Regions from separate parts of the Kineococcus rugosus genome, predicted to be linked through region 1. Evidence: riboswitches for the same ligand, from Rfam matches in the RefSeq annotation. Region 1 holds a riboswitch; the other holds the start of a gene.
What was found. Region 1 has a riboswitch for glycine ahead of gcvT (glycine cleavage system aminomethyltransferase GcvT). Riboswitches for the same ligand answer to the same signal wherever they lie in the genome.
Positions count from the first base shown of each region.

Region 2: linked by a shared signal. The riboswitch ahead of gcvP (aminomethyl-transferring glycine dehydrogenase) and the one ahead of gcvT (glycine cleavage system aminomethyltransferase GcvT) in region 1 are both predicted to bind glycine.

Region 1 is NZ_JBJLSJ010000031.1:39,980-49,624, forward strand. Features, by position in the region: gene ACRYM6_RS17110 (LacI family DNA-binding transcriptional regulator) at 1-324, shown strand, start outside; gene ACRYM6_RS17115 (tautomerase family protein) at 339-728, shown strand; glycine riboswitch at 791-882, shown strand; glycine riboswitch at 884-986, shown strand; gene gcvT (glycine cleavage system aminomethyltransferase GcvT) at 1,026-2,135, shown strand; gene ACRYM6_RS17125 (L-serine ammonia-lyase) at 2,166-3,542, shown strand; gene ACRYM6_RS17130 (LysR family transcriptional regulator) at 3,523-4,485, opposite strand; gene ACRYM6_RS17135 (MFS transporter) at 4,561-5,811, shown strand; gene ACRYM6_RS17140 (sterol carrier family protein) at 5,852-6,223, shown strand; gene ACRYM6_RS17145 (hypothetical protein) at 6,220-6,582, shown strand; gene purF (amidophosphoribosyltransferase) at 6,595-8,142, shown strand; gene purM (phosphoribosylformylglycinamidine cyclo-ligase) at 8,139-9,227, shown strand; gene ACRYM6_RS17160 (DUF3073 domain-containing protein) at 9,298-9,555, opposite strand.
Region 2 is NZ_JBJLSJ010000001.1:137,673-147,317, reverse strand. Features, by position in the region: gene ACRYM6_RS00740 (FHA domain-containing protein) at 1-101, shown strand, start outside; gene ftsR (transcriptional regulator FtsR) at 143-856, shown strand; gene ACRYM6_RS00730 (bifunctional nuclease family protein) at 911-1,390, shown strand; gene ACRYM6_RS00725 (MerR family transcriptional regulator) at 1,540-2,139, shown strand; gene ACRYM6_RS00720 (SMI1/KNR4 family protein) at 2,215-2,916, opposite strand; gene ACRYM6_RS00715 (ParA family protein) at 3,060-3,821, opposite strand; glycine riboswitch at 3,872-3,967, shown strand; gene gcvP (aminomethyl-transferring glycine dehydrogenase) at 4,046-6,967, shown strand; gene ACRYM6_RS00705 (NfeD family protein) at 7,006-7,488, shown strand; gene ACRYM6_RS00700 (SPFH domain-containing protein) at 7,488-8,537, shown strand; gene ACRYM6_RS00695 (cryptochrome/photolyase family protein) at 8,600-9,645, shown strand, end outside.

The sequences.
Region 1 (9,645 bases):
AACGACCGGGTGGCGGTCGGGTTCCTGGACGTGCTGAACCGCGAGGGCGTGACCGTCCCGGGCGACGTCTCGCTGACCGGGTACGACGACAGCCCGCTGGCCCGGCTCGGGCACGTGCGGCTGACGTCGGTGAGTCAGGACCCGGCCGAGCAGGCGCGTTGCGCGGTGCGGCTGGCGGTGGGCCGGCTCGACGGCCCGGGGGACGAGGGCGAGACCGGGGGCGGTGGGGCCGTCGACGTGGTGCTCGAACCGCGGCTCGTGGTGCGCGGCACGACCGGGGGTCCCGGCGCCGGGCTCGCATGTCAGAATGACAGGACAAACTAGTCCTGGAGGTTCCCGTGCCCCTGCTCCGCTTCGACCTCGTCGCCGGCCGCACCCCGGCCGAGCTCACCGCGCTGCTCGACGCCGCGCACGCCGCCGTCGTGGAGGCCTTCACCGTCCCCGACGGCGACCGCTACCAGGTCGTCCACCAGCACCCCGCGGGCGAGCTGGTCGTCCACGACACCGGCCTGGGCATCGAGCGCACCCGGGACGTCGTCGTCCTGCAGGTGACCAGCCGCCGGCGCTCCCAGCAGCAGAAGGAGGCCTTCTACCGGCTGCTGACGCGCAACCTCCAAGAGCAGGCCGGCGTCGCCCCCGCCGACGTCGTCGTCTCGATCGTCGAGAACTCCGACGCCGACTGGTCCTTCGGGCACGGCCGCGCGCAGTTCCTCACCGGCGAGCTGTAGCCGCCCCGGTGGCCGTGTGCGAGGCTGTCCGGCGAAGCACGCACAACTGAACACACGGCCGCTGCGCCCCGGCGGGAGAGCTCCACCGCCCGCGGTGGACACCGAAGGAGCAACCACCCCGGAACCTCTCAGGTCCACGTACCGCCACGGGCAGGCCGCTCTGGAAAGCAGGACCCCCCGGGGTCCTCACCGACGGGGAAAGCCCGTGCGCGGCGCCGCGCACCGGGTGAAGCTCTCAGGTCCCGTGACAGAGGGGGTCCACCCGGCCGCACCCGCGGCCGCGACGAGAGGAGCCCCGTGACCACCGCCGCCACCCCCACCGCCAGCCCGCTCGCCGCCCGGCACGCGGCCCTCGGCGCCTCCTTCACCGACTTCGCCGGCTGGTCCATGCCGCTGCGCTACACCTCCGAGCTCGCCGAGCACCGCGCCGTGCGCGAGACCGCCGGCCTGTTCGACCTCTCCCACATGGGCGAGATCCGCGTCACCGGCCCCGGCGCCGCCGCCGCCCTCGACGCCGCCCTCACCGGCCGCCCCTCCGCGATGCCCGTCGGCCGCGCCGCCTACGGCCTCGTCGTCGACGCCGACGGCGGCATCGTCGACGACCTCGTCACCTACCGCCTCGGCGAGCAGGAGTTCCTCGTCGTCGCCAACGCCGCGAACGTCGAGCCCGTCGTCGTCGCCCTCGCCGACCGGGCCCGCCCCCACGACGCGCACGTCGCCGACGAGACCGCCCGCTGGGCCCTGCTCGCCGTCCAGGGCCCCGCCTCCGCCGCGGCCCTCGCCCCCCTGGTGGACGCCGACCTCGGCGCGCTCGGCTACTACCGCTGCACGCCCGCCATCCTGGGCGGCACCGACGTCCTGCTGGCCCGCACCGGCTACACCGGCGAGGACGGCTTCGAGGTCCTCGTGCCCGTCGCCGACGCCGAGCGCGCCTGGGACCTCCTGCTGGCCGCGACCCGCGAGCACGGCGGCGTGCCCGCCGGGCTGGCCTGCCGCGACACCCTGCGCCTGGAGGCCGGGATGCCGCTGTACGGGCACGAGCTGCGCCGCGACGTCACCCCCTACGCCGCCGGCCTCGGGCGCATCGTGCACCTCGACAAGGACCCCGGCACCGTCGGGCTGGACGCGCTGCGGCGCCTGGCCGCCGAGGAACCGCCGCGCGTCCTCGTCGGGCTCGCCGGCACCGGCCGCCGCGCCCCCCGGGCCGGGTACGCCGTCGTCTCCGGCGGTGCGGTCGTCGGCGAGGTCACCAGCGGGGCGCTGTCCCCGACGCTGGGCCACCCCGTCGCCCTGGCCCTCGTCGACCGCGCCCACGCCGCCCCCGGCACCGCCCTGGGCGTCGACGTCCGCGGCACCGAGCTGCCCGTGCAGGTCGTCGCGCTGCCCTTCTACCGCCGGGAGCGCTGAGGCGTGAGCGGACCGCTGTCCGTCTTCGACATGTTCTCGATCGGCATCGGCCCCTCGAGCTCGCACACCGTCGGCCCCATGCGGGCCGCGCGCGCCTTCGCCGAGGACCTCGACCTGGACCGGGTGCACTCGGTCACCGTCGACCTGCTCGGCTCCCTGGGAGCCACCGGCCGCGGCCACGGCAGCGACCGGGCCGTCGTCCTGGGACTGCTCGGGGAACGCCCCGAGGACGTCGACCCCGACGCCGTCGAGGGGTACCTCCGGGAGGTCCGCCGGACCCGGGAACTGCCGCTGCTGCGCCGGCGCACCATCGGCTTCGACCCCGACGCCGACGTCCGGCTGGACGGGCGGACGTCGCTGCCGGCCCACCCCAACGCCATGGTGCTCACCGCCCGCGACGCCGCCGGTGCCGTCGTCGCCGAACGGACGTCCTACTCCGTCGGCGGCGGGTTCGTGAAGGACCACCCGCTCGAACCCGACGCCCCCGTCGCCGATCCCGGCCCGGGCCTGCCGTGGGGTTTCCGCACCGGCGCCGAGCTCCTGGAGAACTGCCGCGCCACCGGCCTGGGCATCGCGGACCTGGTGCGCCGCAACGAGGAGAGCCTCCGGCCCGCCGCCGACGTCGACGCCGGGCTGCTGCGCGTCTTCACCGCGATGCGGGCCTGCGTCGACCACGGCCTGGTCACCGACGGGGTGCTGCCCGGCGGGCTCGGCGTCCGCCGCCGCGCGCCCGGGCTGCACCGGCAGCTGCTCGCCGAGGAGGGCCGCTCCGGCTCCGACGTCCTGCACGCCATGGACTGGGTGAGCCTGTTCGCGCTCGCCGTCAACGAGGAGAACGCCGCCGGCGGGCGGGTCGTGACCGCCCCCACCAACGGGGCCGCGGGCATCGTCCCGGCCGTCCTGCACTTCTACCGCCGCTTCGTGCCCGGCGCCGACGACGCCGGGACCGTCCGGTTCCTGCTCGCCGCCGGCGGCGTCGGCATCGTCCTGAAGGAGACCGGCTCCATCTCCGGGGCCGAGGTCGGCTGCCAGGGCGAGGTCGGGTCCGCGAGCGCGATGGCCGCCGCCGGGCTCACCGAGGTCCTCGGCGGGACCCCCGAGCAGGTCGAGAACGCCGCCGAGATCGCCGTCGAGCACCACCTCGGGCTGACCTGCGACCCCGTCGGCGGGCTCGTGCAGATCCCCTGCATCGAGCGCAACGCCGTCGGCGCCACCACCGCCATCCACGCCGCCCGCACCGCGATGCGCGGCGACGGCCGGCACGTCGTCAGCCTCGACACCGCCATCGCCACGATGCGGCAGACCGGCGCGCACATGCGCTCGGAGTACAAGGAGACCTCCCTGGGCGGGCTGGCGCTCACCGTGGTGGGCCGCCCGGCCGTGGGGGTCAACGTCCCCGAGTGCTGAGCCCCGCGCGGCGGACGTCGTCGTCGACGGCCGCCGCGAACGCCGTGACCGCCTTGCGGGCCGGTCGGTCCGGGGTGGGGCGGACCGTGGCCAGCGACAGCGACCACGCCAGGTCCCCGGCGGCGCCGAGCCGGACCGGCTGCTCGTGGACCCCGGCCGGCACCGGCACCGTGCCGGGCACGAGCGCGACGCCCAGGCCCGCGGCGACGTAGGCGGGGAACGTGGACACGTCCGGGACCTCCAGGACGACCGCGCGCCGGGCCCCGGCCCGCTCGAACAGCGCGTCCACCTGGAGCCGGTTGCCGAACCCCGGCGGCCCGTCGATCCACCGCTCCCCGGCCAGGTCGGCCAGGTCGAGGGGGGAGGGCGAGGCCAGCGGGTGCGCGCGGGGCAGCAGCAGCCGGAAGCTCGTGCGCACCAGCGGCCTCAGCTCCACCCGCCCCGGCGGGCGGAACGGCCAGGACAGGAACGCCACGTCGAGCTCACCCTCGACCAGCGCCCGCAGCAGCCCCCGCGAACCGTCCGCCACGACGCGCATCGACACCGAGACCCGCGGGTGCGCCGCGGTGAACCGGTGCAGCAGACGGGGCAGGTCCACGGGCTGCATCGTCGTGACGACGCCCACGGCCAGCGGGCCGGAGGGCCCGTCCCCGGCCTCGCGGACCACGGCGCGGGCCTCCCCGACCCCCGCCAGCACCCGGCGCGCCTGCGGCAGCAGCGCCCGGCCGGCGTCGGTGGGCACGGCCCGGCGGGACGTGCGGGTGAACAGCACGGCGCCCAGGTCCTCCTCCAGCGCGCGCACCACCGTGCTCACCGCCGACTGCGCCGCCCCCAGGCGCCGGGCCGCGGCGCTGATCGTCCCGGTCTCCACCACGGCCAGGAACACCTCGAGCTGGCGCAGCTCCACGACCCCTCCCACCGCCTCACCCGTCGCAGCGGCCATCGCTGTGGACGATGGATGCTCCCACCGCCCAGCGCTGGGACGGAAGGTCGGGGGCGCCGGCCGGTTGCAGCGGGCATGACCTCGCCCCGCCGGCACCGCCTCGGCTTCCTGATCGTCGCGACCGCCTTCGCCACCGCGATGGCCTTCGCCACCGTGCCCACGCCCCTGTGGGCCCTGTACCGGCTCCGCGACGGGCTGCCGACCGTCGTGGTCACCGTCGCCTTCGCCGTCTACGCCGCCGGGGTGGCGATCACCCTGTTCACCGTCGGGCACCTGTCCGACCACCTCGGCCGCCGCCGCGTCCTCGTCCCCGCCCTGGCCCTCGAAGCCGTCGCCGCGCTGGCCCTGACCCTCACGCCGGACGTCGTCGTGCTCATCGCCGCCCGGCTGCTCACCGGCCTGGCCGTCGGGGCCGTCACCCCCACCGCGACCGCCTGGCTGGCCGAGCTGCACGGGCGCACGGCCTCCCGCCGGCCCGGCACCGCCGCCGTCGTGGCGACCGCCGCGAACCTGGGCGGCCTCGGCCTCGGCTCCCTCGCCGCCGGGTTCCTCGTCGGGCACCTCGGCGACCCGCTGCGCGTGCCGCACCTGGTCTTCCTGGCCCTGCTCGTCGCCCTCACCGCCGCCGTGGCCCTCGCCCCCGAGACCGTCCCCGCCGGCGTGCGCGCCGAGCACCGCCCCTACCGCGTCCAGCGCCTCGTCGTGCCCGCCGAGGCCCGCGGCCGCTACCTCGCCGCGGCGCTCGCCTCCTTCGGGCTGTTCGCCGTGATGGGCCTGTTCAGCTCGCTGGCCCCCGCCGTCCTGACCTCCCTGGGGCACCCCGGGGCGGTGGCCGCCGGCGCCACGGCGTTCTCCGTGTTCGCCGCCGCGGCCCTCAGCCAGGTCCTGCTCGTGCGGCTGCACCCGCACCACCAGGTGCGGCTCGGGCTCGTCCTGACCGCCGCCGGGGTCCTCGTCCTGGGCTCGGGGGTCCTGGCCGGGAGCGTCGTCCTGTTCACCGGCGGCGGGGTCGTCGCCGGCGCCGGGGTCGGCGTCCTGCTCAAGGGGTCGCTGGCGACGGCGACCGCGCTGGCCCCCGCCGCCGCGCGCGGCGAGGCGGCCGCGGGCATCTTCCTGGCCGGGTACCTGGGCATGGCCGTCCCCGCCCTCGCGGTCGGGTTCAGCTCCTCGGCCGGGGTCGCCCTGGACGTCTCGGTGCCGGCCCTGGCCGCCGGCGTGCTGCTCGTCCTGGCCGCCGTGGCCCTCGCCCTGCACCGGGACCCCGCACCGGCCGCGGCCCCGGTGCCCCCGGCGCCCGCCGGGGCCGGGGACCGGGTGCGAGCATGAGGCGGTGCCCACCCGCCGCCGAACCGACCCGGGCGAGGGGATGACCGCCCTCCGCCTCGCCGTCCAGACCCTCGACGAGGGCGCCACCCCCACCCGCGCCGTGCTCGCGACCGCCGTCCGGTACGCGCTGGAGGAGCTGGCGGCCCGCCACCCCGGCGGCAGCGTCGAGGTCCGCGTGCCGCCCTTCGCCGCCGTCCAGGTCCTCCAGGGCCCCAGGCACACCCGCGGCACCCCGCCAGCCGTCGTCGAGATGGACGCACCCACCTGGCTGGCGCTGGCCACCGGGTCGCTGACCTTCGATCAGGCCCGCGCGGCGGGGCGGGTGCGGGCCAGCGGCCAGCGCGCCGACCTCGGCGCCCTGCTGCCGCTGGTGGCGCCGCCGGACGCCGGAGCACGTACCGTTCTCCCGTGAGCGAGCAGTCCCAGCCCCCGCCGGCGCAGCCCCCCGCCGAGGAGGGCGCGGCCCCCGGGGCCGAACGCGAGGCCGAGCGCGAGGGCACGGCGTTCGTGCAGGTCACCCGCCGCCGGGCCCCCCGGTTCCGCGCCTTCGCCGTCACCGGCCTGCTGCTGGCCTTCGTCGTCGCCGCGGTCGTCGCGTTCACCACCCCGCCCTCGGCGGGGTACTCCCAGCAGGCGCTGTTCGGCTACCTGTTCTGCTCCCTGGGGCTCGTGCTCGTCCTGCTCGGGGCGCTCGTCGCGGTGCTCGTGGACCGGCGCACCGGGACCCGTCCCGAACCGCGCGAGCGGCGCGGCAAGCGCCGCGGGGTGTGACACACTCGACCCGTGGCCCGCGGTGACGGACGTCTGAACCACGACCTGCTCCCCGGCGAGAAGGGCCCTCAGGACGCTTGCGGCGTCTTCGGGGTCTGGGCGCCGGGTGAGGAAGTCTCCAAGCTCACCTTCTACGGCCTCTACGCCCTGCAGCACCGGGGCCAGGAGGCAGCCGGCATCGCCGTCAGCAACGGCGAGCAGATCCTCGTCTTCAAGGACACCGGTCTGGTGTCCCAGGTCTTCGACGAGTCCGCCCTGGAGTCCCTGCAGGGGCACATCGCGGTCGGGCACGCCCGGTACTCCACCACCGGCGGCGGGGGCTGGCAGAACGCCCAGCCGACCCTGGGCGACACCGCCGGCGGGACCGTGGCGCTGGCGCACAACGGGAACCTGACGAACCAGTTCGCGCTGCGCGACATGCTCGCCGAGCGCTACCCCGAACAGGCGCCGCAGCTGCCGCTGCGCGGGCGCCCCTCGCCCAGCGAGATCGCCCGCGGGAACACCACGGACACCGCGATCCTCACGGCCCTGTTCCGCGGCGACCCCGACCACACCCTCGAGGCCACCGCCGCCGAGGTCCTGCCGCACGTGCAGGGCGCCTTCTCCCTCGTCTTCATGGACGAGCACACCCTGTACGCCGCCCGCGACCCGCAGGGCATCCGCCCGCTCGTCCTCGGCCGCCTCGAACGCGGCTGGGTGGTCGCCTCGGAGACCCCCGCGCTGGACATCTGCGGCGCCAGCTTCGTGCGCGAGGTCGAGCCCGGTGAGCTCATCGCCATCGACGCCGACGGCCTGCGCAGCACCCGGTTCGCCGAGGCGAAGCCCAAGGGCTGCGTCTTCGAGTACGTCTACCTCGCCCGCCCGGACACCTCGATCAACGCCAAGGTCGTGCAGGAGGCGCGCGTCGAGATGGGCCGCGTGCTCGCCCGCGAGCACCCCGTCGAGGCCGACCTCGTGATCCCCACCCCCGAGTCCGGGACCCCCGCCGCCATCGGCTACGCCGAGGAGTCCGGCATCCCCTACGGCCAGGGCATGGTCAAGAACTCCTACGTGGGCCGGACCTTCATCCAGCCCAGCCAGACGATCCGGCAGCTCGGCATCCGGCTCAAGCTCAACCCGCTCAAGCACGTCGTGGCGGGCAAGCGGCTGGTCGTCGTCGACGACTCCATCGTCCGCGGCAACACCCAGCGCGCTCTCATCCGGATGCTGCGCGAGGCCGGGGCCGCCGAGATCCACGTCCGGATCTCCTCCCCGCCGGTGAAGTGGCCCTGCTTCTACGGCATCGACTTCGCCACCCGCGCCGAGCTCATCGCCAACGGCCTGTCCGTGGAGGACATCGCCCAGAGCATCGGGGCCGACTCCCTCGGGTACATCTCGGCCGACGGGATGATCGCCGCGACCGACCAGCCGGAGGACCGGCTGTGCACGGCCTGCTTCACCGGCCGCTACCCCGTGCCGCTGAACGACCTCGACCGCCTCGGCGAGCACTCGATGGACAAGCCGCGCATCCCGATCACCCCCGTCGACCGCCACGAGAGCCACCAGGGAGCACAGCAGTGACCGGAACCACCTACGCCTCCGCGGGCGTCGACGTCGTCGCGGGGGACCGCGCCGTCGAGCTCATGAAGGCGTCCGTCGCCCGCACGCAGGGCCCGGAGGTGGTCGGTGGCTTCGGCGGGTTCGCCGGCCTGTACGACGTCTCGGTGCTGAAGGACTACCGCCGTCCGCTGCTGGCCACCAGCACCGACGGCGTCGGCACGAAGGTCGCGGTCGCGCAGGCCGTCGACCGGCACGACACGATCGGGTCCGACCTGATCGGCATGGTCGTCGACGACATCGTCGTCTGCGGCGCGACGCCGCTGTTCATGACGGACTACATCGCCTGCGGCCGGGTCGTCCCCGAGCGGATGGCCGCGATCGTCGCCGGCATCGCCCGCGCCTGCGAGGAGGCCGGCGTCGCCCTCGTCGGCGGCGAGACCGCCGAGCACCCCGGGCTGCTCGGCCCGGAGGAGTACGACGTCGCCGGTGCCGTCACCGGGGTCGTCGAGCACGACGAGCTGCTCGGCGCCCACCGCGTGCAGGCCGGGGACGTCCTGGTCGCGATGGCCTCGTCCGGGCTGCACTCCAACGGGTACTCCCTGGTCCGGCGCGTCTTCGCCGACGCCGGCTGGGCCTACGACCGGCACGTCGAGGAGTTCGGCCGCACGCTCGGCGAGGAGCTGCTCGTCCCCACCCGCATCTACGCCCGGCCCGCGCTGGCGACGCTGGCCACCGGTGGGGTGCACGCGATGAGCCACGTCACCGGTGGTGGCCTGGCCGCGAACCTGGCCCGCTGCCTGCCCGAGCACGTCACGGCCGAGGTGGACCGCTCGACGTGGACGCCCGGTGCGGTCTTCCGCCTGGTGCGCGACCTCGGCGGCGTGCCCGCCGACGACCTCGAGCGCACCCTCAACCTGGGCGTGGGCATGCTGGCGGTCGTGGCGGCCGACAGCGCGCAGGCGGTCGTCGACACGGTCGAGCGCGCCGGCATCCCGGCGTGGGTGTGCGGTGAGGTCCGGGAACGGACCGAGGCCGACGGTGCGAGCAACGGCAAGGGGATCGCAGGAGGCGTGACGCTCCTCCGGGGTTCTCACCAGGGCTGGTGAGGTCCGGGGGAGCGCCACGCCTCGTGCGCTACCGCGAGCTACTGCGCGATCTGGTCCTGCGTGCGTCCGGTCAAGCCCGACGCTTGGACGACCAGTCGTCGTAGTCGTCCGTGGCGGTGTACTTCGACCAGTTCTCGGGGTTGTCGTCCGAGTCGTCGTCTTCCACGTCAGACTCCGGCGCCTCGGGGGCGGTGTCGCGCCCCGTCTGGCGGTACGGGTCGGGCCCGTGAAGCTCACGTTGCAGAGCGTTGTAGTCGGTGTCGGGACTGAAGTACTTCAGCTCCCGAGCGACCTTCGTCTGCTTGGCCTTCTGACGGCCGCGCCCCATGGCGTCGACCCCCTCGCGCGTCGGCCGGGGCGGTCTGTGCCACCCCGGAGCAGCTGTCATCTCTCCGTGCCCCCAAAGGTACAGGTTCAG
Region 2 (9,645 bases), on a different contig from region 1:
AGCGCATCGACGACGTGGTCCTGCGCACCGGCGACGAGGTGCAGATCGGCAAGTACCGGCTGGAGTTCCACCCGAGCCCGCGGGTGCAGGGGGAGGCGTGAGCGCCGCGAGCGCCCGGGCGCTGGACCCCGCCGCGCCGCGGATGACCATCGGGGAGGTCATGGCGATCCTGTCGCCGGAGTTCTCCGACCTGACGATCTCCAAGATCCGCTTCCTGGAGGAGCAGGGCCTGGTCGAGCCCGGGCGGACGGCGGCGGGGTACCGCAAGTTCTCCTCCGACGACGTGGACCGGTTGCGGTACGTCCTGGCCGCCCAGCGCGACCACTACCTGCCGCTGAAGGTCATCCGGGAGAACCTCGAGGCCCTGGACCGCGGCCTGGAGCTGCCCGACCCGGCCGAGGCCGCGCCCCGGGTGCCCGGGCACGCGGTGGCGGTGGGCGTGCCGGGCACCGACCGCTTCGACGGCCACGCCGCCAACCTGCGGCTGACCCGCGGTGAGCTGCTGCGCGAGTCCGGCGTCGAGGCCGCGCTGCTCGACGCGCTGGAGGGGTACGGGGTGCTGTCGCCGGCTCCCGGCGGTCCCTGGTACGACGGCGAGGCGCTGGAGGTGCTGCGGGCCGCCGCGGCCCTGGCCGCCCACGGCATCGAGGCCCGGCACCTGCGGGTGTTCCGCACGGCCGCCGACCGGGAGGTCGCGCTGGCCGAGCAGGTCGCGGCGCCGCTGCAGCGCTCGGGCCGGGCGGGGTCGGCCGAGCAGGCCGCCCGCGCCGACCAGGTCGCCCGCGAGATCGCCGCGGCGTGCCTGCGGCTGCACACCGCCCTGGTCGCCGGCGCCCTCGGGAGGACCGGCCGCTGAGCGCGTCGGCGGGCCGACCGGCCCGCCGACCCGTTCCGGGGGTACGGTGAACCCGTGCGAGCGCTCGATGTCATCGGCGTCAGGGTCGAGATGCCTTCCAACAACCCGATCGTGCTGCTGCGCGAGCGGGACGGCGACCGGTACCTGCCCATCTGGATCGGCGCGCCCGAGGCCAGCGCGATCGCCTTCGCCCAGCAGGGCGTCGTGCCGCCGCGGCCGCTGACCCACGACCTGCTCAAGGACGTCATCGAGGCCGTCGGCCGGCGTCTGGAGGAGGTCCGCATCGTGGCGGTCAAGGACAACGTGTACTTCGCGGAACTGGCCTTCGACGGGGGGCTGACGGTCAGCTCCCGGACCTCCGACGCCATCGCGCTGGCGCTGCGCGTCGGGTGCCCGATCGTCGGTGCCGAGGGCGTCCTGGACTCCAGCGGGGTGCCCGTGCCGGACGAGGACGAGGACGAGGTGGAGAAGTTCCGCGAGTTCCTCGACCACATCACCCCGGAGGACTTCGAGTCCGGTTCGGGCGACCGGTAGGGCCTCCGGGTCCGGGGGGATGTCACAGGATGGTCACGAGGAACGCCACGCCGCGCGCCTCGTTGACGCTCCGGGGGCGCTCTTCTACGGTCAGTACAGGGAACGCTCCGGTCGAAACCTCGACGGGTGGCGATGACGAGGAGGCCGGCGTGAGCAGTGGCGACGCAGTCGCAGGGTCGTCGCAGAAGGTGTCCCCCCCTGCGCGCGCCCAGGGCGTGCTGTTCGCGGAGGACCTCCCCGTGCTCGACGACGAGGTCGGCTACCGCGGGCAGACCGCGTGCAAGGCCGCCGGGATCACCTACCGCCAGCTCGACTACTGGGCCCGCACCGACCTGGTCGCCCCCAGCGTGCGGGGGGCCTCGGGGTCGGGGTCGCAGCGCCTCTACGGGTTCCGCGACATCCTCGTCCTGAAGGTCGTCAAGCGGCTCCTGGACACCGGGGTGTCCCTGCACCAGATCCGCACCGCCGTCATGCACCTGCGCGAGCGGGGGATCGACGACCTCGCCCAGATCACGCTGATGTCCGACGGGGCCAGCGTCTACGAGTGCACCTCGGCGGACGAGGTCATAGACCTCGTCCAGGGTGGTCAGGGCGTCTTCGGGATCGCCGTCGGCCGCGTGTGGCGCGAGGTCGAGGGCGAGCTGGCCTCGCTGCCCAGCGAGCGCCCCGCCGACCGCGCCCAGGGCGACAGCGCCATGGTGCTGGCCGACGAGCTGTCCCGCCGCCGGGCCGCCCGCGAAGCCGGCTGACCCGCCCCCCGACGCACCCCCGACGCACGACGACCCCCGCACCGCCAGGCGGTGCAGGGGTCGTCGCGCGTGCGGTCAGTCGAGCAGCTCGGCGCGGGGGAGCGCCTGGAGGGCGAACGGGTCGGTGACCCAGTCGTGCGCGTCCGGCAGCCAGATCACCGCCGCCAGCAGCGCGTCGGCCCAGGTGCTGAGCAGCTCGTCCAGCCCCACCCGCCAGGAGTGCTGGTAGCTCTCCTTGTCCTCGGACAGCACGAGCTGCTCCACCACGGCCCGGCTGGAGCCCAGCCGGACGGCGATCAGCTCCTCGTCCCGCGCGAACACCGGCAGCAGCGCCGGCGGCGCGGCCAGGCCCGGGCCCTGACCCGTGGCGCGCTGCACGGCCTCCTCCAGGCCCAGCGGCACCCAGCCGCCGGGACCGACGGTCGGCGCGCTGGTCCGGAAGGTCGTGCGGACCGGGTCGACCCCGTCGGCGGCGCGCCACCAGGCCCGCGCGCCCCGGGGCAGCAGCAGGCCCATCTGGCGCTCCACGGCGTCCAGCCGGGCGTCGTCGACGCCCGGGCGCAGCCGGGTCGCGATGTCGGCGCCGGTGCGCGTCCAGTGCGACCGCAGCCGCTGCACGAGACCGGCGATGCGGTCGGCCTCGGGATCGGCGACCGCGACGCGCGCGGGGGGCGGGACCGGCGGGACCGGCGCGACGGTCCGGGCGGCGCGCACGACGCGGGCCTGGTCGGCGCGCTCGGCGCGCCCGGCCTCGAGGGGGGTGTTCGACGACGTCACGGAACCTCCTAGGACCCGCAGCGGAGCGGGGAGAGCGGGGCGGTGACCACAGGGGGACGATCCCGGGCACGCACCGTCCTCAGACGCTAGACGCTCGGCGATCATCCCGCACGTCGGACGCCGGCGGAACCCGTCCGGTTCCCTCAGCGGCGCAGCAGGACCCGGTCCAGGACGTCGTCGAACTGCCCGGCGAGGGCCTTGGCGGTGCGGGTCCGCACCGAGTGCAGCGGCACGCCCGCGCCCTGCGACTGCGGCACCGAGGCGCGGTCGGGCAACGGCTCCAGGACGAGGTCGCCGAACAGCGCCCGCAGCTCCTCGTACCGGAACCGCTGCTCGCCCGAGCGCTGGGTGAACCGGTTGACGAGGATCCCCACCACGCGCGGGCCCGAGCGCAGCGCGTGGACCTCGCGCAGGGTCCGGTCGACCGCGGCCACCGAGAACCGGCTGGCGTCGGAGACGACGAGGACGGCGTCCGCCGCCTGCCACGCCGAGCGGGTCAGGCCCCCCAGCGACGGCGGGGTGTCGATCAGCGCGAGCTCGTGGTCGTCGAGCTTCTTCAGCGCCCGCCGCAGCGCCCGCAGCTCCTCCGCCCCGGCCTCGGGGGTGTCCAGCCGGGCCGAGGACGCCGACCCCGACAGCACGTCCAGCAGGCCGGGGTGGTCGTCGACCCAGCCGCTGGGGGCCACGGCCTCCTCGGCCACCCGGCGCTTGGGCGCCTGCAGCACCGCGGCGACGTCGTGCGGGCGCTGGGCGGTCACGTCCAGACCGGACGTGGCGTCGGCCTGGGGGTCCAGGTCCACGACGAGGGTGCTGGTGCCGCGGTGGAGGGCCGCGGACGCGAGCCCGAGGACGACGGAGGTCTTGCCCACCCCACCTTTGGCGCTGCTGACGGCGAGGCTGATCACGGCGGGCAGGATACCGGCGCCCTGGACCCCCTAGACTCCACGCAGGCCGTTCACCTCGTGTGGGAGAGACCTCGATCCGTGCGGACCGGGGCGCCGAAGGGGCAACATCCCCGGAACCTCTCAGGCGGAAGGACCACACGGGGCAGGGCCGCTCTGGAGCCGGTCCCGTGCGGGCCGGTGACAGACGGGGAGGTCCACCCGGTTCCCGCGACCCCCGGAGCGTCATGACCTCGCTGTCCGTCCCCACCGCCCCGTCCACCGAGCCGTCCGCCGACGCGCCGGCCGAGGCACCCACCACCCCCGCCGCCGAACCCGGCGCCCTGCCGTTCAGCGCCCGGCACATCGGCCCCGACGCCGCCGCCGTCGCCCGCATGCTGGACGTCGTCGGGCTCACCGGCCTCGACGAGCTCGTCGACCGGGCCGTCCCGGCCGGCATCCGCGACGGCGCCCTCGACCTGCCCGCGGCCCTGGACGAGACGTCGGTGACGGCCGCGCTGCGGGCGCTGGCCACGAAGAACCGCGTCGTGCCCTCGATGATCGGCCTGGGCTACCACGGCACCCGGACCCCGGCCGTGGTGCGCCGCAACGTCCTGGAGGACCCCGCCTGGTACACGGCCTACACGCCGTACCAGCCGGAGATCTCCCAGGGCCGCCTGGAGGCGCTGCTGAACTTCCAGACCGCCGTCACCGACCTCACCGGCCTGGACGTCGCCAACGCCTCGCTGCTCGACGAGGGCACCGCCGCAGCCGAGGCGATGACGCTGGCCCGCCGCACCTCCAAGGCCCCCGCCGGCGCGGCGTTCGCCGTCGACGCCGACGTCCTGCCCCAGACCCTGGCGGTCCTGCGCACCCGGGCCGTCCCGCTGGGCCTGCGCCTGGAGGTCGTCGACCTCGACGCCCCCGACCCCCTCGCCGGGGTCGGCGACGTGTTCGGGCTGCTCGTGCAGTACCCCGGCGCCTCCGGCCGCGTCCGCGACCTCGCCGGCGTCGTCGCCGACGCCCGCGCCCGCGGCGCGGTCACCGTGGCCGCCGCCGACCTGCTGGCCCTGACGCTGCTCGTGCCGCCGGGGGAGTTCGGCGTCGACGTCGCCGTCGGCTCCAGCCAGCGCTTCGGCGTCCCGATGGGCGCCGGCGGCCCGCACGCCGCGTACATGGCCGTCCGCAAGGGGCTGGAGCGCTCGCTGCCCGGCCGGCTGGTCGGGGTCTCCGTCGACGCCGACGGCAACCCCGCCTACCGGCTGGCGCTGCAGACCCGCGAGCAGCACATCCGCCGCGACAAGGCCACGTCGAACATCTGCACCGCCCAGGTCCTGCTGGCCGTGATGGCCGGCTGCTACGCCGTCTGGCACGGGCCCGACGGGCTGCGGGCCATCGGCACGCAGGTGGCGCGGCGGGCCGCGGCGCTGGCCGGGGCGCTGCGCGCCGGGGGCGTCGAGGTCGTCCACGACGAGTTCTTCGACACTGTCCTGGCCCGGGTCCCGGGCCGGGCCCGGGAGGTCGTGGCCGCCGCGCTGGCGGCGGGCGTGAACCTGCGCCTCGTCGACGCCGACCACGTCGGGCTCACCGTCGACGAGACCACCTCCGAGGCGCACGTCGCCGCCGCCCTCGCCGGGTTCGGCCTCCAGGCGCCCGAGGCCCCCGAAGCCCCCGCGGCGCCCGCCGAGCCCGCGCTGCCGCCCGCGCTGCGCCGCACGTCGGGGTTCTGCACCCACCCGGTCTTCTCCCGGCACCGCTCCGAGACGGCGATGCTGCGCTACCTGGCCCGGCTGTCCGACGCCGACTACGCCCTCGACCGCGGTGCGATCCCGCTGGGCTCGTGCACGATGAAGCTCAACGCGACGACCGAGCTGGAGCCGGTCTCCTGGCCCGAGTTCGCCGACCTGCACCCCTACGCCCCGGCCGACCAGCTCGCCGGGACCGCCGAGCTCGTCGCCGACCTCGAGCGCTGGCTGGCCGAGGTCACCGGGTACGACGCGGTCTCCCTGCAACCCAACGCCGGGTCCCAGGGCGAGTTCGCCGGGCTGCTGGCCATCCGCGCCCACCACCTGGCCCAGGGCCACGGGGAGCGCACGACCTGCCTCATCCCGAGCTCCGCGCACGGCACGAACGCCGCCAGCGCCGTCATGGCCGGGCTGAAGGTCGTCGTGGTGGCCTGCGACGAGGCCGGGAACGTCGACCTGGACGACCTGCGCGCCAAGGTCGCCGAGCACGCCGACGACCTCGCCGCGCTGATGGTGACCTACCCCTCGACCCACGGGGTCTACGAGGAGTCCATCCGCGAGGTGTGCGCCCTCGTCCACGACGCCGGGGGCCAGGTCTACGTCGACGGGGCCAACCTCAACGCCCTCGTCGGGCTGGCCCGGCCCGGCCGGTTCGGTGCCGACGTCTCGCACCTGAACCTGCACAAGACGTTCTGCATCCCGCACGGCGGGGGCGGTCCGGGGGTCGGGCCCGTCGCGGTCCGCTCCCACCTCGCCCCGTTCCTGCCGTCGACCGCCCCCGACGCCGGCGGCGTCGGGATGGTGTCGGCGGCCCCGTTCGGCTCCGCCGGGATCCTGCCGATCCCGTGGGCGTACCTGCGGCTCATGGGCCCCGACGGCCTGCGCGCCGCCACCGTCCAGGCGGTGCTGTCGGCGAACTACGTCGCAGCACGGCTGCAGGACGCGTTCCCCGTCCTGTACCGGGGCCCGGGCGGGCTCGTCGCCCACGAGTGCGTCCTCGACCTGCGCCCGATGACCAAGGCCACCGGCGTCACGGTCGACGACGTCGCCAAGCGGCTCATCGACCACGGTTTCCACGCCCCGACGATGTCCTTCCCGGTGGCCGGCACCCTCATGGTCGAGCCCACCGAGAGCGAGGACCTCGCCGAGCTCGACCGGTTCTGCGACGCGATGCTCGCCATCGCCGCGGAGGTGCGGGAGATCGCGGACGGCCGCTGGGCCGTCGCGGACTCCCCGCTGCGGCACGCCCCGCACACCGCGGCCTGCCTCGTGGGCGAGTGGGACCACCCGTACACGCGCGCCGAGGCCGTCTACCCGAACGGCATGGACCCGCGCACCAAGTACTGGCCGCCGGTGCGCCGCATCGACGGGGCCGCGGGGGACCGCAACCTCGTCTGCTCCTGCCCGCCCCTGAGCGCCTACTGAGGACGGCGCGGCCCCCTGGGTAGGATCCGGCCCAGGGGGTGATCACCGTGGAGTTCCTGGACGCGCTGCTGGACCGCAGCTGGCTGCTGTGGATCGCCACGGCCCTGGTCCTGGGGATCCTCGAGATCACCGCGATCGACCTCGTGTTCGCGATGCTGGCCGGCGGGGCGCTCGCGGGCGCCGCCGCCGACGCCCTGGGCCTGGGGTTCGTGGGGCAGGTGCTCGTGGCGGCCGCCGTCGCCGGGCTGCTCATCGGCACGATCCGGCCGGTGCTGCTGCGCCGGCTGCGGATGCCCCCGGTCGGGACCACCAACACCGCCGCCCTCGTCGGGCGGCCGGCGCTGGTCCTGGCCGAGGTCACGATCCGCGGCGGGCAGGTCAAGCTCGTGGGGGAGACGTGGTCGGCCCGCTCGGCCGGGCCGTCCTTCGCCGTGGGCGACGACGTCGTGGTCACCGCCATCGACGGCGCCACCGCCGTCGTCGGGCCCCTGCCCGCCCCACCGCTGGAGGAGAAGCCCTGATGGACAACGTCGTGACCCTCGTCGTGCTGCTCCTGGTCGTCCTGTTCGTGGTGACCGTCATCATCCGGACGATCCGGATCGTGCCGCAGGCCACCGCCGTCATCGTCGAACGGCTCGGCCGGTACTCCCGGACCCTGGACGCCGGGCTGCACTTCCTGGTGCCGTTCATCGACAAGGTCCGCGCGAACGTCGACCTGCGCGAGCAGGTCGTCTCGTTCCCCCCGCAGCCGGTCATCACCTCCGACAACCTCGTCGTGAGCATCGACACCGTCATCTACTACCAGCCGACCGACCCGAAGTCGGCGACCTACGAGATCGCGAACTACATCCAGGGCATCGAGCAGCTGACCGTCACCACGCTGCGCAACGTCATCGGCTCCCTGGACCTGGAGCAGACCCTGACCAGCCGCGACCAGATCAACGGCCAGCTGCGCGGGGTGCTCGACGAGGCCACCGGCCGCTGGGGGATCCGCGTGAACCGCGTGGAGCTCAAGGCGATCGACCCGCCGGCCAGCGTGCAGGACTCGATGGAGAAGCAGATGCGCGCCGAGCGCGACCGGCGCGCGGCCATCCTCAACGCCGAGGGGCTCAAGCAGTCCCAGATCCTCACCGCCGAGGGCGAGAAGCAGTCCTCGATCCTGCGGGCCGAGGGGGCGGCGCAGGCGGCGATCCTGCGCTCGCAGGGGGAGGCGAAGGCCATCACGCAGGTGTTCGACGCGATCCACCGCGGGGACCCCGACCCCAAGCTGCTGGCCTACCAGTACCTGCAGACGCTGCCGCAGATCGCCAAGGGCGACGCGAACAAGGTGTGGATCGTGCCGAGCGAGCTCAACGACGCGCTCAAGGGTTTCGGCTCGATGTTCGCCGCGCACGGGGGGACCGGGCCGGGCTCGGGCGCAGCTCCCCGCCCGCCCCGGGAGGAGCCGCAGACGCACTTCGAGGAGGTCGTCCTGGAGGACCCGGACGAGGCGCTGCGGCGGGCCCGGGCCGAGGCCGAGGGCGCGACCCGCGACGCCGAGGGCGCGACCCGGCTCGGCAGGGACGGCTGACCCGAGCGGTCCGGGCGCCGTCCCGGGGTGCCGAACGGCCACCGGCTGGTCACAGTGGGACCGTGCCGGAACCAGACGCGTCGCCCCGGACCCGGCGGTGGCTGTTCGCCGACCAGCTCGGACCGCACTTCCTGGACACCCCGCGCCAGTCCGTCCTGCTCGTCGAGTCGAAGGACGTGTTCCGGCGCAGGCGGTTCCACCGGCGCAAGGCGCACCTGCTGCTGTCGGCGCTGCGGCACCGGGCCGCCGAGCTCGGTGACCGCGCGGTGTTCGTCCGGGCCGGGACCTACCGCGAGGGGCTGGCCCGCTACCGGGAGGAGCACCACGAGCCGCTGAGCGTGTGCGACCCCACGTCGTACGGGGCGCGCCGCTTCGTGCGCGCCCTGCCGGACGTCGAGGTCCTGCCGTCGCGCGGTTTCGTGGTCTCCGAGGAGCAGTTCGCCGGGTGGGCCGCGCGCCGCGGGGACCGGCGCCTGCTCATGGAGGACTTCTACCGCGACGTCCGGCGGCACCACCGGCTGCTCATGGACGGCGACGAACCCGTGGGCGGGACCTGGAACTACGACCACGACAACCGCCAGGGCCCGCCGAAGCGCGACCGCCTCGACGTCCGCGAACCCTGGTGGCCCACCGAGGACGAGATCGACGAGGAGGTCCGCGCCGACCTCGACCGCTGGGCCCGCGACGACGGGATCGAGTTCACCGGGACCGACGGCCCGCGCCGGTTCGCGGTGACCCGCCGCGAGGCCCTCACCGCGCTGCGGCACTTCCTGCGGCACCGGCTGGAGCAGTTCGGCGTGTACGAGGACGCCATGCTCACCGGGGACCAGTGGATGTCGCACTCGCTGCTGTCGGCCCCGCAGAACCTGGGCCTGCTGGACCCCGTGGAGGTGGCCCGCCGCGCCGAGGAGCACGGCCGCGAGCACGGTGTCCGGCTGGCGTCGGTCGAGGGTTTCGTCCGGCAGGTCGTCGGCTGGCGGTCCTACACGTGGCACCTGTACTGGCACCTGGGCGAGGACTACCGGCAGCGCAACGCGCTGGGGGCGCGGAACCGGCTGCCGCGCTGGTTCAGCGACCTCGACGCCGACGCCGTCGAGGCGAACTGCCT